2 linked regions of the Amycolatopsis sp. NBC_01480 genome follow. The protein of the gene in region 1 interacts with the protein of each later gene in a pairwise test. Links are inferred from orthologs where the notes say so. Each region holds a gene or a part of one and is shown on either strand. Other genes may lie near its edges. The genes, in order: rlmN and ftsZ.

Region 1 (7,461 bases):
AGTGCTCGGATTCGGCCTAGCTTTGGTGAATGATCGTCTCTTCATCAAGACGTCGACCTCCAACCTCCACCCCGGCGATCGAACACCAGCCATCGCTTACTTGCCTCCGTTCGCCGGGATAACCTCACGAGAGGAGCGGACCAACGGCGCCATCAGAAGGCGTCGCATTGGTGAAGGCCTCGCCGGGGCGGTATTGCGGAATCTTCTTCTAGATATGCATCAAGCAAATCTCAGGAAGCGCGCCGAACTGCTTGAACGTCCACTGACTGCACCAGGAAAGCGTCGGACGAAGATCAGCGATTCAGATCTAAAACGACTTCGCGAGGAAGATCCCTGGGAACTTCTGCTGCACACTCTCCGCAGCGTATTTCAAACGGAACTCCAAGTGAAGGATTTTCGAGAGGAGTACCACTCGTATATTGAGGTTCTAGTCGATAGAGGCACAGTAGACGGCTACCAGTTCAAGCGTCATCATGGCTACAACCTCCGCGACCTAATGGTGGAGGGAAGCGGATTTCTGCAATGGCTGAGCGTTTACACTCTCGCCACATCACCCGAAGCAGATGTCCTACTATTCGACGAGCCGGACGCACACCTGCACCCAACCCTGCAAAAAGAGTTACTGGATCGATTGACTGATCTAGCATCAAATGTCGGAAAACAGGTCCTTTTGGCAACTCACTCAAGCGAGATTCTGCGCAATGCGGCCCCCGCCAGAATACTTGAGATAAAACCAGGCGGTTCCACGCGATATCTTGTCGAAGAGCATCAGAAGGTGGGCCTACTCGAAGGCCTCGGATCCGGCTATGCTCCACGTATTGATCAAATCCGCAACTCTAAGCATGTTCTTTTTGTCGAAGGCACGACGGACGTACCCATTCTTAAAAGCCTCGCGGAGACGGCAGGTATGCCGTGGCCTGACAGTTGGATAGAGTGGCGAACCACAACCTCCCACAAGGAACGTAAAGCCCTGTGGCGAGCACTCAACGAAGATATTCCGGGCATAGTCGCTGTCAGCTTACGCGACAGAGACGATGAGCCCATCAAGTCCGTAGACCAAGACCTACAGGACCACAATTTCCCCGACAACGGCGATTTTTACTCGCGCAAATGGCGTCGTCGCTACATTGAAGCCTATTTACTGTGGCCACCCACCCTCGCTGAATGCTCAGGAAGGACCGAGAACGAAGTCGCAGAATTCTTGCGAGATCAGCATGGTATCGCCATTGGGGCAACTTTTATCAATCAAAATGCCCCTCAGACATTGATGAATATTCACGCGAAGGAAATTCTATCCGGACTTGGCGTGAACGCAATCGAAGTAGCAAAGAGGCTTCCATCCGAAGCAATCTGCGAAGATGTCATCGTGTTCCTTAAACTGCTGGCAACAGGCCGGTAGATCGAGCAATAGGCAACTTTGGCTAAACTCACGAATTGCCTACCGTCAAGCCATCTCACTTGGTGCACACTCGCCATCCCCTACGGGTTAATTGTCACCATCCAGGCCTACCTCGCGGTGACCACGCACGCGATCTAGGGACACGCTCCTTGCGGCTACCCGCCGCGGCCAATGGCGCACACTGCCTGTCAATGCCGTGGCCTCGCCGTTGCCGGCGCACGGTCAGATATCATTGCGGCGATCGACAATCCACCAAGCTGCACCTTGCCATGCAACCAGCGTCTGAATGGTTGCGTAGTCAGCCAGTGGCGGTATTAGACTGCGAGGCACTGGAGCTCTTCTTAAGCTTCTCGCCCATTCGTCGACAACGCGACGCAACCGTGGAGCTCGTGGTCGACAGGCATCAGCTAGGACAGCTAGGTGCTCGGCCAATCCGTCATACCTGACGACCTCTCCTTTGCGACCTGATACGCCTAGCAATGATGCGAATAACTGGTCGAACGACTCAACGGACCGAGTGCGCCCGGCGGGGTTTCCACGGCCATGCGTGCCCGCCTTGTTATATGTCCACACTTGATGGCGACCGAAGACGCTAGGCGCTACGTAGCCAGATCGAGAGATAATGGCTTTTTGCATCTGGGCGATCTCTAGCTCGCCGAGGGTATGGAAGGCAGGCGCAGCGTATCGGACAACGGCTGCGCCCACTAGGTTCTTCTCTAGCCTCTTAAGTACTTCGTGTTGTTCTCTACTGCGCACGAATCGGTAGTATGGACCGTGCCATAGTCGCCGCTGCGCTGCTCGCGATCCATAGAGGTACTCTGGTCGTTTGAATTGCAGGATCAGGCTTTTAGGAATTCGTGGCAGATCCGCAGATTTTGGCATTCCAGAGCGTGAGTTCACCCAGTGTGACGGCAAGAGCGAGAGGCCGCGAGGTCGAGGTACCCCGAGCACCGTCCAAATCAGGTGCTCCGGGTCAGGATCTGCAGCAGCATCGAAACCAGTCAACTTTTCCAGTACCTGCCCGGGCGCGAAGACTAGCCGGTCGCCGCCCGACCCGGCCGCAAGCTCCGCGTTGTACGCGATCTCATAGGTCTTTTCCTCGAAGCTTGCAGCAACCACTGCACCAGGATGGGCACACGTCAGCGGCATTGCACGCATGACTCGCCGAAGCCGCCTCAACCGGCGATGAGGTGTAACCGCGCGGCCGATCGAGACGATGTAGTGCTCATGTCTGCATCGAGGGTCGCCTGATGGCGTACCACGCCACTTGGCGCGCGCTCGCCATCACTTACGGCGTCGTCGCATTCATGCAGCTCTTCCTAGGGCTGACCGTGCATGCGACCTGGGCTTGGGTAGTCGCCGCGACCTGCGCAGTCATTTCCGGCGGATTTGGAGTCGCGGCCGTTCGCGGACAGCGCATCTTGTCGAACGACAGAAAGGCGAACGCGCCCCACCGTCGGAGGATCTATGCACGAGCAGCGGCAATCGGGGCCGATGGTGGACTGGACGGCAGCAGTTTGAGGCCGCTTGCAATCTCACCCAAGACGCGGCGCCAAGATCGCTAGCGAGCCAGCCAGGGGGCCAGCAGCTTCTCCAGATCAGCATCGGACAGGGCACGTGGACCGCCGTGGAACTCGTGCCATCGCGATGCGTCACACGCGGCCGTGTACTCGACCTCGAAGGCGCGCATCAGGACGTACATGAACGTCACCGAGCTGAACCGCTCACCCAGCAACGTCCGCGCCTCGCGCGCCACTTCGGTGGCACCACGGCCGACCACGTCCGCGAGTCGAAGCTCGTCCGCAGCCGGATCCAACAGGCTGGGGGCATACATCACGACAAACTCTCCATCATCGAAACGAACAACTCAGCCTTCAGCAGCCAGCTGGCCACAGGCTGCGGCGATGTCCTGGCCACGGGTGTCCCGCACCGTGCACGCGACACCGCCGGCGTTCACCAAGCGGACGAACTCGCGCTCGACCGGCTTCGGCGACGCGTCCCACTTGCTACCCGGGGTCGGGTTCAACGGAATCACGTTCACGTGGACCAGCTGGCCCAGGTGCTTGCGCAACCGCTTCGCGAGCAGCTCCGCCCGCCACGGCTGGTCGTTGATGTCCCGGATCAGCGCGTACTCGATCGAGACCCGGCGACCGGAGGTGTCGGCGTAGTACCGCGCGGCTGACAGCACCTCGTCGACCGACCAGCGCTCGTTCACCGGCACGAGCGTGTCCCGCAGTTCGTCGTCCGGCGTGTGCAGCGACACGGCGAGGCGGACCTGCATCTTCTCGTCCGCCAGCTTGCGGATCGCCGGCGCCAGGCCCACGGTCGACACCGTGACAGAACGCTGCCCGATCCCCAGACCCCCTGGTGCAGGGTCGGTAATGCGGCGAACAGCCTTCACAACTCGGACAAAGTTCGCTAAAGGTTCACCCATACCCATAAAGACGATGTTCGACAGCCGCCCGGGACCGCCGGCCATCTTGCCGTCGCGCATGACCGCCGCCGCCGAGCGGACCTGGTCCACGATCTCCGCCGTCGACAGGTTGCGGTCCAAGCCGCCCTGGCCGGTCGCGCAGAAGGGGCACGCCATGCCGCAGCCGGCCTGGCTCGAGATGCACAGCGTCGCGCGGTCCGGGTAGCGCATCAGGACGCTCTCCAGCAACGTGCCGTCGTGCGCACGCCACAGCGTCTTGCGGGTCGCGCCCTTGTCGGCCTCCAGCGCGCGGACCTCCGTCAGCAGCGTCGGCATCAGGTCGGCGACCAAGCGCTCACGGGAAGCCGCCGGGATGTCTGTCATCTCCGCCGGGTCGACCGTCAAGCGCGAGAAGTAGTGGTTCGACAGCTGCTTCGCGCGGAACGGCTTCTCCCCCAGCTCGGCCACCGCGGCGGCGCGGTCGGCCACCGAAAGGTCGGCGAGGTGGCGCGGCGGCAGGCCGCGCTTGGGGGCGTCGAAGACGAGGGGGAGGGCAGTCATAACCTGACCAGTCTCCCACGCGCCCCCTGGCATCGCCCGGACCGCCCCGGCCGGGTGTATGTCAGGTCACGACCCTGCGCAGCCCTCAAAGCCCACGCGACCGGAAGAAGGCATCTTCGGCAGCCGCGAACTGGTCGATTTCGCCGCGGTACTCGATCCCGATGCGCTGCTGCAGCCAATCGTCGAGATTGCCGGCCCGGCGCGCATAGCCATCGAGGACTTCGCCGATGTCGACCACGCCGCCCGGATGCCGGGCCAGCCAGGTGGTGATCTTGCTGTTCCGATCGGTCCAGTCCAGCAAGGCGTCGCACGGTAGCACGATCGCGACGGTGGTCGAACCAGCGCGAATGGTCTCCGTGCTCGAGACGATCGGCAACTGAGCATGTGCGAGTTCGTTGCGCATCTTCTGCAGGAAGGCTGCCGTGACGTCGCTGGCGAACAACGCGGCGACTCGTTCGTCGTATTCGATGGCGATCGGGGAGCCAGCATCGAAGTTATGCCTGACGAACCGGCGGAGTTGCGCGACGCGCGTCGCCATTGCGGCGAGTACGTTGTGTAACAGCCGTTGACTCTCGTCGAGCACTTGGTCGAGGACGTCGGCATTGGCGACATCTCTGGTCGGCGGGCGCCTCCCCTGCCATTGCAGCGTGTCGATGAAGTGCCGGTACTCGGCGAGGTTGGTTTGGAAGACGTAGGCAACCCGGTGCACTTGCCGCTGCCAGACGAACGCGCGAAACCCCGGCATAGCTTGCAGCCGCCGCTCCCAGTCGGCTATGGACATCTGCCCGTGGGCGTCGTCGGGATCTGAGGTTGAACCGTCACGGACGTCGATCATCTGTCGGAGCCTGCCAGCTTCTCCGGCGTGGCTCATCACTCGCCCTTGTCAGCCGTTATTCTTAGTGCGCCCAGAAGGTACACGTCGTTATACAGACCGATGGCATGGTCTGCAGCAGCCGGACCGCAGGTTTACATAAGAGCTGTTATCGGCACATCCAATCGCTGCGACCACTCTCGATCAACGTCTGGACGAGCCGGGTCGGCAGGGCTTGCCCGAGCAGGCGGCACCGACACGCGGGTTCGGCGATGACGGGATGCCTGACGCTGCCGCAGACACCGTAGTTCCTCAAGTCACTCTTTCCGGTGAACCCGGGCGAAAGAAACCAACCGCCTGTAGGGTCTTCGCGACGGTGTAGCCAGCCATGGCCGCAAGGGGAGGACCGTTGACGTTCAATCTTGACCACGTCGTGCTCGCGCAGCTCGACGTGCCTGACGTTGCCACCGCGAATGCGCAGCTGAAGGAACTGCTGCAACCCGGTGGGCAGCGAGTAGAGCCCGCGGCCGAATACGAAGCCCGGGACCCCAGCGGCACGATCAGGGTCGTGGTCGACGCACGACGCTCGTTGACCGACGTCGACATCCAGCTCAGCTGGGCGTCCCGGATTCCGGCCGCTCGGCTCGCCGCAGTGCTGTTCCAGACGCCAAAAGCCTCGGCTTCTACGACGCGCCCCACGTTGCTCTGCTGTATGCACCGGAATCGGGCGATCCGCGGCTGACGGCCGATGTCGGCATGTACGCGCAGACACTGCTGCTGGCCATGGCCGCTTACGGGGTGGCCAGTTGTCCCCAAGCGCTGCTGAGTTTCTATGCCGACACGGTGCGCGAGACGCTCGGCGTGACCGGAGGGAAGCTGTTGTTCGGCATCTCGTTCGGATACGCCGACCCGGCGGCGACGATCAACGCGGTCGCCGTCGGCCGCGAACCGATGGAGGAGACAACGCGATTCCACCGCTGACCGGACGTCCACGGGGACTGGTCAGCAGTCGATGATGGTCGACTCGGGGTGCAGGCGTACCACCTGGCCGGGGCTGTCACTGCCCGCCGCGGTGGATGGGCCGCCCGGTATCCGCGGCCGATGCCTCGCCGGTTCCGGTCACTCGTGCGAGTCCACCTTGCCAGCGTTCGATCTCACCACGAGGAGGTTGCGGTGAAGGCGATAATCGTCAAGGAGTCACGCGAACTCGCCCTGATCGACCTGCCGGAGCCGGTTCCAGGACCGGGCCAGGCGCTGGTCGACGTCAAGGCGATCGGCGTCGGTTACGTGGACGTCATGGCGGTGCGGGGTGGTTATGTGCGCTTTCCCGGCACTGGCGCAGTGCCCGGACTGGAGGTCGTGGGCCGCGTGCGTGCGGTCGGCCGGGATGTGTCTGAAGACCTGATCGGGACCGAAGCGCTGGCGTTGGCCGCCTTCGGTGGTTACGCCGAGCAGATCGTCGCCGGCGCCGACCGGCTGCTACCCACGCCAAGCGGTGCCGATCCGGTCGATCTGGTCGCTCTGGGGGTGAATGCGCTGGTTGCCGAAGGGGCGCTGCACCGGACCGGGGTCGTCGCCGGCGATCGGGCACTCGTCCGCGGCGCCGGTGGCGGAATCGGCGTGCTGGCAACACAGATCGCGCGCGCCCGCGGGGCCGAGGTCACAGTGGTCACGTCGTCTCGTGAGCGAGGAGAACGCCTGCGTGCGCTCGGGGCGGCCAAGGTGTTCGACCGCACCGGCGCTGGTCTTCCCGATGAGACGTACGACCTCATCGTGGACACCGTGGGAGGCCCGCAGTTGCCCGAATACCTGGAACTGCCGCGTCCCAACGGGCGATACATCCTCATTGGCGGTGTCGGCGGCAGTCCGGGGCCTGAACCATTCGCCCCGTTACTGCGTGAGTTCCACAAGTCGGTGACATTCTTCACGTTCAGCCTCAACTCGTTGTCGCCAAAGGATCTCCGGCGGTCGTGGGATCGAGTCATGACACTGTCGGTCGAGGGCGACCTGTCTCCCGTGCTCGATGAAAGCTTCCCTCTCTCCGATGCGGCCACCGCACTTCGGCGAGTGGAGCGCGCAACGCCGTTCGGCAAAGTCGTGCTGCTTCCTCACTGACATCGCCCAGCGCGACCAGGGCCTGTTTCTTGGATCACCAAAGACGCTACTGAGAAACCTCATCGTGGTGGTCAAGGATCCATTTCCCGTGCGAAAAAAGCCGAGGCCAGCTTCAGGATTTCAGTACCGCAGGGACTCGGGGTTCCTCCCCGACCAAGACGC
Region 2 (7,622 bases), 4.1 Mb from region 1 along the record:
ACCGGGTTACGAAACGCCCACGCCCCGTACTCCCGCAAGTGCTTTCCGTGGCGGGCGCGACCACACGCACGGCGAAAGCCCCGCCGTCGCCGGGATCCGGCGGACGACGGGGCAGTCACGCAAAAAGACAGCCGGTCCCGGCGCGCGTGGGACTCACGCGCGCCGGGGCCTAGGCGTGAAAAACGAGGCGTGAAAAACTCAGCCCGCTTCGGCCCGCGGGCCGAACGAGTAGCCCTGGCCGTTGCCGGAGCCGGCCGGCTGGCCCGAGTTCGACGAGGCCGAAGCCGGCGCCGCCGATCCCCGGTCGTCGAGCTCACGCAGCTGGGACTCGAGGAATCCGCGCAGCCTCGTGCGGTACTCCCGCTCGATCGTGCGCAGCTCCTCGATCTTCTTGCCCAGAGCGCCCTTCTCGGCGTTCAGGTTGTTCATCGTCTCGGTGTACTTGCGCTGCGACTCGCGTTCCATCGTGGTCGCCTTGTCACGGGCCTGACGCTCCAGCGTCTCGGCCCGCGTGCGCGCGTCGTTCAGCATGGTCTCGGCCCGCGTGCGGGCCTCGTTGACCATCGAGTCGGACTTCGCCCGGGCATCGGAGAGCAGCTGCTCGGACTTGGTCCGCGCCTCCGCCAGCATGCCGTCGGACTCCGTCTTGGCCTCGGCGGTCAGCCGGTCGGCCATCTCCTGGGCCAGGCCGAGGACCTTGGCGGCCTGGACGTTCGGCTCGCCACTGTCACCGCCGACCATCGAATGGGCCTGTGTCTGCTCCATCGCCGAAGCGGGGGGCGGCACGGGCGCCAGCCGGCGGGAGGGCTCTTCCCGCACCGGCGGTGGACCGCTCACCTTCGCGTTCTCGAGCTCACCGCGGGTCGATTCCAGCTCGTTGTCGAGCTGTTCGACCTGCTGCCGCAGCTCGTTGTTGTCCTCGATCAACCGGGCAAGCTCGGTCTCCACCAGGTCGAGGAACGCGTCCACCTCGTCCTCGTTGTAGCCCCTCTTGCCGATGGGCGGCTTGCTGAACGCGACGTTATGCACGTCAGCGGGGGTCAACGACATCAGATCACCTCACGCACTCCATGGCCTGCAGGGTCCACCCAAGTTTCCCCGATCACCTGGGAGTTGCCAGTTGCATCGCGAAGAACACAACCAACAGCAGCACCATAATCGATAAGTCCAGTCCCATCCCGCCGATCCGAACCATCGGGATCATTCGTCTGAACAGACGAACCGGCGGGTCGGTCACTGTGTAGATGGTCTCGAGCGTGACCGCAACCCCTCCGGCGGGACGCCACTCACGCGCGAAGGTGCGCACAAGCTCGATCACGATACGCGCCGTCAAGAGCAGCCAGAAGGCGAACAGCACGTACCAGACCACCAGCCACACAGCATTCACGCGACCACTCTAGCGGGGGACCTCCGGAGAAGCCGCAGCCAGCGGCCGCGACATCCCATCGAGTCGACAAAATCACGTTCTGCTGCGCCCAGCGGTCCGGGCTGATCAGCCGCGCAGGAACAATCCGCCCTCGGCGATCCGCCGACGGTCCTCAGCCGTCACATCGACGTCCGGCGGTGAGAGAAGGAACACCTTGTTGGTGACCTTGTCCATCGAGCCCCGCAGCGCGAACGCCAGGCCCGCGGAGAAGTCGACGAGCCGCTTCGCGTCCGCGTTCTCCATCTCGGTGAGGTTGATGATCACCGGGATGCCCTCGCGGTAGTGCTCGCCGATCTGGCGCGCCTCGACGTAGCTCGTCATGTGCAGCGTCTTGATCCGGCTCAGCGCGTCGCGCGCCGGCGTCCGCACCGGCTCCGAGAGCGGGCGCAGCCGGGCGACCGGCTCGGGCTGGCGGTCGACGGCCAGCGCGCCGTGCGTGGTCGGCTCGGCCGTGACCGACCGTGACCGGGACCGCGGCGCGGGCTCGTCGTACGTGTCATCAGGCTCGCGGTACCGTGACCGGGACCGGGCCGGCGGCTCGTCGTAGGTGTCGTACTCGTCGTCGTAACCACGGCGGTACTCTTCGTCCTCGACCTCGTAGCCGTCTTCGTCTGCGGGCACCATCCCGAAGTAGGCCTTCAGCTTCTGCAGCGCGCTCATGCCTCTCCCTAGCCCTAGCCGCTCCCGCACCGTGCTACCCCACCCGGCCGCACACGAAACGTGACGGCCACGCGGACTCCCTACGGCGAGGCTAAACCGCGCCCGCCGAGCAGCGCGGTTCCGACACGCACACAGGTCGAGCCGTGCGTGATCGCCTGTTCGAGATCATGGCTCATTCCGGCGGAGACTTCTACGGCATTCGGGTGATCTTCCCGAAGCCGCCCGGATGCCTGGACCAGGCGGGCGAAGGCGCGGTCCGGGTCCTCGCCGAGGGGGGCCACAGCCATCACCCCGCGCAGTCGCAACTCCCCCACACGGGCGATGTGGTCGGCGAGCGCGGCGAGGTCGCCCAGCGGCGTCCCGCCCCGCGCGGGGTCGCCGTCGAGGCTCACCTGGATCAGCACGCCGAGCGGTTCGGCGCGCTCCCCCGCCTCCTGTGCGTTACCGACAGCCCGGCCGAGCGCGTCCGCCAGCCGGGCGGAGTCGACCGACTGGACCTCCGCCGCCCACCGGACCACGGAACGGGCCTTGTTGCGCTGGAGGCTGCCGACCATGTGCCAGCGCGGCGCCGCGTCCGGACGCAGCCGGGCCACCTCAGCCGCCTTCGGCCCGGCCTCCTGGTCGCGGTTCTCCGCGAGCTGGGTCAGGCCGAGGTCGGTGAGCAGGGCGGCGTCGGCCGCCGGGAAGGTCTTGGTGACGCCGACCAGGCGCACCTCGTCGCGGGCCCGGCCGGCGGCCGCGCAGGCGGCGACGATCCGCTCCTCGACCGATTTGAGGGAGGCGGCGAGTTCGCCGAGGCGGTCGTCGGTCATCGGACTCCCCCTCGCCGGGACGGCGTGCCCGCTGCAAGATCGGGCCGCTCGCCGGCGGCGCCACGGCGACGACCAGGGGCGATCACTCCGCCTCCAGCCAGGTGATGCCCGCGATCCGGCCGGTGGTGCCGTCGCGGCGGTAGCTGAACAGCGTCTTGTCCTCCGCGGTGCAGCGCGGGTCCACGCCGATCTTGCCGACACCGTGCTCGGCGAGCTGGCGCCACAGCCCCGCGCGCAGGTCGAGGCCCGGCGTTCCCTTGCGGGTCTTGGCCGCGCTGCCGGGCACGTGCTTCTCGACGTCCGCCGCCATCTCGGCGGGCACCTCGTAGCAGTCGCCGCAGATGGCCGGGCCCAGCAGCGCCTCGGTGCGGCCGGGTTCGGCGCCCAGCTCGCGCATCGCCGCCAGCGCCGCGGGGACCACGCCCACGCGCGCGCCGACCCGTCCGGCGTGGACCGCCGCGATGACGCCGGCCTCGGCGTCGGCCAGCAGGACCGGCACGCAGTCGGCGACCAGCACAACCAACGCGACGCCGGGTTCGGCCGTCACCAGCGCGTCGGTCGCCTCGGCCGCGGCGGTCTCGGTGCCGTCGACGATCGTCGCCGTGCGGCCGTGCACCTGCTCCATCCAGGCCAGCCGGTCTTCGGCCAGGCCCAGCTCGGTGGCCAGCCGCTTGCGGTTGGCGAACACGTTCCCGTCGTCGTCACCGACGTGGTCGCCGAGGTTGAAGCTGTCGTACGGCGGGCGGGAAGCGCCGCCCGCCCTGGTCGTGACCACTCGTCGTACTCGCACCCGGCCATCCTCCCACTGCGTCGTCTTGGACCCAGGGTCGTTTCCTGCCCAGGGGTCGCGAACGCGGCGAAGGCCACCTCGATCGGTCCGAGGTGGCCTTCGCCGCGGGAAAACGGTGCCTACCGGCGCATGAACGGCGGCACGTCGACCTCGTCGTCCGAGGGGTCGTCGTGCACCGTGGCCGGGCGGCTGGGCAGGCTGCCGCCGTTGCCGGAGCCGATCGGCGAGTAGCCGCGCGAGCTGCCGCCCGGCTGGGGCAGGCCGCCCGGCGGGGTGCCGGGCTGCGGGAGCGGCGGGTGCGTGCGCGGCGGCGCGACCGGGTAGCCGGAGCTGCTCGCGGGCGGCACCGGGGTGGCGCCCGCGGGCGGAGCCGCGGGCGGCTGCCCGTTGCCCACGTGCCCGGAGGTGGCGGTGGCCGTGCTGCCGGCCGAACGCGAGCCGAACGCAGGCGGGTCGAGCTTCTTGTGCGTCGGCGCGCCCGCGTCGAAGCCGGCCGCGATCACGGTGACCCGAACCTCGTCGCCGAGCGAGTCGTCGATGATCGTGCCGAAGATGATGTTCGCGTCCGGGTGCGCGGACTCCTGCACCAGCGAGGCGGCCTCGTTGATCTCGAACAGGCCGAGGTCGGAGCCGCCCGCGATGGACAGCAGCGCGCCGTGGGCGCCGTCCATGGACGCCTCCAGCAGCGGCGAGTTGATCGCCTTCTCCGCCGCCTGGATGGCGCGGCCCTCGCCGCGCGCCGAGCCGATGCCCATCAGCGCGGAGCCCGCGCCGGACATCACGCTCTTCACGTCGGCGAAGTCCAGGTTGATCAGGCCCGGGGTGGTGATCAGGTCGGTGATGCCCTGGACACCGGAGAGCAGCACCTCGTCGGCCGAGCGGAACGCGTCCATCAGGGACACGCCGATGTCGCCGAGCTGCAGCAGCCGGTCGTTCGGGATCACGATCAGCGTGTCGCACTCGTTGCGCAGCTGCTGGATGCCGTCCTCGGCCTGCTTGCCGCGGCGCTTGCCCTCGAAGGTGAACGGGCGGGTGACGACGCCTATGGTCAGCGCGCCCAGCTTGCGGGCGATCTGCGCGACCACGGGGGCGCCGCCGGTTCCGGTGCCACCGCCCTCGCCGGCCGTCACGAACACCATGTCGGCGCCCTTGATGACCTCTTCGATCTCTTCGCGGTGGTCCTCCGCGGCCTTCTGGCCCACTTCGGGCGCGGCGCCGGCGCCGAGGCCACGGGTGAGTTCGCGGCCGATGTCGAGCTTGACATCGGCGTCGGACATGAGCAGTGCCTGCGCGTCGGTGTTCACCGCGATGAACTCGACACCCTTGAGGCCGACCTCGATCATCCGGTTCACGGCGTTCACGCCGCCGCCGCCGATGCCGACGACCTTGATCACCGCAAGGTAGTTGTGCGGGGGCGTCATCGGGTCCGCCTTCCTGATCGTGATGTGCTCGTGCTGCCCGCCGGAGCCGCAACCCTCACCCTCAACTCGAGAATCAGAGTTATGTCAACCACCGGCGTTAGAGCAGGACGGTAGGCACCGGGCTGGCTCGAATCCAGTAGCCACGCCGTGTGCGGCAAAGGTGTTTTGCCACAACACGAACGCGGGCGCAAGAGCAGAGGCCCCGTCAGCGCAGCGCGCGTGGCCGAAAAAGCTCGTGAGTGCCTATGACGGTTCTAACCGTCATAGGCACTCACGAGCGGGTTCTCACACCGGCATCGGCAGCACCAGGACGACGTCGGACGAGGGCTTCCCGGTGGGCGAGCCGCCGGCCTGCTCGACGCTGATCCCGACCTGCTCGGCGCGGCCGAGCCCGTCGGCCACGACGAGCGAGCCGTCCGGCCCGCCGGGCAGCAGGCCGACCGGGCGCGGCGCGATCCCCGGGCCCATCAGCCAGGCCTGGTAGACGTGCCCCGCGGGGTACGGCGGCAGGCCGTCGTCCAGGAACAGCATGCGGTCGAGCTGCTTCGAGACCAGCACGGTCCCGCCGCCACCCCCGGACGCGGCCGTGTGCGCGGTCTTCACGTCCGGCGCGGCCAGCAGCTGAGACACCGGCTGATAGCGGTCGCGGACCTGGCCGAGCTGTTCCTGGGCGGTGGTCAGCCGGTCCTGGGTGTGCAGCGCGATCCCGCCGAACACCCCGGCGAGGGCGAGGCCGACGACCGCGGCGGCCGCGGCGATGCCCAGCGCCCAGCGGCGGTGGGCCCGCGGCTTCCCGGCCGGCTCCGGCGCGGTGGCGGGCGGGAGCTGGCGCGTGGTGCGCATGGCGGCGAGCACGCGGTCCTTCATCTCGGGCGGCGGCTCCTCGGCCATCGCCGCGCCGAGCCGTCCCGCGGTCGCCAGCAGCTCGCGGACCTCCTGCGCGCAGGCCTCGCACTGCACGAGGTGACGGCGGAACTGCGCGCGCTCGACATCCGACAGAGCGTCGAGCGCGTACGCCCCGGTCAACATGTGCAAGTCCGGCGTGGTCATGCCGTCCCCCCCAGGCAGTCGCGCAGCCGGATCAGCCCGTCGCGCATCCTCGTCTTGATCGTCCCCTGCGGCGCCGCCAGCACGTCGGCGACCTCGCGGTAGGTGTAGCCCTGGTAGTAGGCCAGCAGCACGGACTCGCGCTGCAGCTCGGTGAGGAATTTCAGGCATCGCCGCACCTGCGAGCGCTCCAGGCTCGCGGTGGCTGACTCGGCCACCTCGTCGAACGGGCGCTCCCTGGCCGCTTCGAAGGTCGCCTTCTGCTCGCGTTCGGTGCTCGCCCGGGCCGAGCGCACCCGGTCGACGGCCCGGCGGTGCGCCAGGGTCATCGCCCAGTTCAGCGCGCTGCCCTTGTCCGCGTTGTAGCGGGTGGCCGTCTTCCACAGCTCGATCAGGACCTCCTGGGTCACCTCCTCGGACTGCGCGGGATCGCGCACGATCCGCCGGACCAGGCCGTAAACCGGGCCGGACAGCTGTGCGTAGAGCAGCTCGAACGCGCGCTCGTCGCCCTTGGCGACGCGGCCCATCAGCTCCTCGGGCGTGGGTGCCGGAGCTTCGCCGGACGCCGGGGGCACGGCGGCCACCCGGCGCGGGCGGGCGGTCTCATCCATTCAGCTGTCCTCCGGAGTTCTACGGGGTCCGGGCGGCGATCGCCGCCTTGCGCCGCCACAGCGTGATGCCGTGCCGGCGGATCAGAGCCGAAACCCGCTGCGGTTGCAGCGGCCGGCCGAGCACCACCCGCGCGAGCGAGCGGGCGTCCACAGGCCGCCGAACCCCTCGCAGCGTAGCGACCAAAGGTGTCGTTTCGCCCCGATGCAGCGCCACGGTCAGGTCGAGCAGCGCTTCCGGGCGCGGCAGGCGCATCCGGTACTGGCCGTCCAGCTGCTGGAACGGGGACACGTAGAACTCCTTGTCCACAGTGGACCGGCCGTCGGCGCCGGGGCGCAGCAGGTAGGCGTGGCGGCCGCCGTAGGTGTTGTGCACCTCGGCGACCACGCACTCGAGCGCGCCGTCCGGGATGTGGCACCAGTAGACGGTGATCGGGTTGAACACGTAGCCCAGCACGCGCGCGGAGGCCAGCATGGTGACCGGACCGCCGCGCAGGTCCACGCCGCGCCGCGCGAGCCAGTCGTCCAATTTGGACCGGATGGTCCCGCTGTCGCCCGGCGCGAAGTGGTCGCGGGCGTCGAACCGGGCGAACGGCCGGAGCCACCACGGCAGCCGCGGGAGCCGGTCGAGATCGGTGTGCCACAAGTACATCCGGTGCGCGAAGGCGTGGGGCGGGTCCGCGGTCCGGACGTGCCCGACCGTGGCGTCGTAAAGATTGGTGTTGTGCAGGACTGTGGTCACCAGGTCACCCCGAAGCTCTCCGCGGCCCGCAGCCCGGACGAGCAGCCGTCCTCGTGGAAGCCCCAGCCGTGGTAGGCGCCGGCGAAGGCGACCACCCCGTCGTTCAGGGTGACCAG

What was found.
Region 2: the proteins of rlmN (region 1) and ftsZ interact in binary tests that used the Escherichia coli proteins (3 or more experiments, as listed by UniProt). The link is inferred for Amycolatopsis sp. NBC_01480 from one-to-one orthologs.

What each region holds. Positions count from the first base shown.
Region 1 is NZ_CP109442.1:5,764,206-5,771,666, reverse strand. The notes cover bases 2,321-5,156. They hold rlmN (23S rRNA (adenine(2503)-C(2))-methyltransferase RlmN), read right to left. Parts: upstream 4,374-5,156; coding sequence 3,267-4,373; downstream 2,321-3,266. Other genes in these bases: OG371_RS27620 (hypothetical protein), read right to left, coding at 4,459-5,156; OG371_RS27630 (hypothetical protein), read right to left, coding at 2,961-3,236. In the rest of the region: OG371_RS27635 (AAA family ATPase), read left to right, coding at 1-1,399; more of OG371_RS27620, read right to left, coding at 5,157-5,208; OG371_RS27615 (hypothetical protein), read left to right, coding at 5,594-5,926; OG371_RS27610 (nitroreductase family protein), read left to right, coding at 5,890-6,165; OG371_RS27605 (quinone oxidoreductase family protein), read left to right, coding at 6,358-7,299.
Region 2 is NZ_CP109442.1:9,852,220-9,859,841, forward strand. What follows is about bases 2,959-5,955. They hold ftsZ (cell division protein FtsZ), read right to left. Parts: upstream 5,110-5,955; coding sequence 3,808-5,109; downstream 2,959-3,807. Other genes in these bases: pgeF (peptidoglycan editing factor PgeF), read right to left, coding at 2,981-3,688; OG371_RS45980 (anti-sigma factor), read right to left, coding at 5,395-5,955. Also shown: DivIVA-like cell division protein Wag31, read right to left, coding at 199-1,050; OG371_RS45955 (YggT family protein), read right to left, coding at 1,103-1,378; OG371_RS45960 (cell division protein SepF), read right to left, coding at 1,493-2,086; OG371_RS45965 (YggS family pyridoxal phosphate-dependent enzyme), read right to left, coding at 2,167-2,898; more of OG371_RS45980, read right to left, coding at 5,956-6,159; ECF RNA polymerase sigma factor SigK, read right to left, coding at 6,156-6,767; OG371_RS45990 (DUF1365 domain-containing protein), read right to left, coding at 6,787-7,506; OG371_RS45995 (NAD(P)/FAD-dependent oxidoreductase), read right to left, coding at 7,503-7,622. UniProt on the Escherichia coli protein: Essential cell division protein that forms a contractile ring structure (Z ring) at the future cell division site. The regulation of the ring assembly controls the timing and the location of cell division.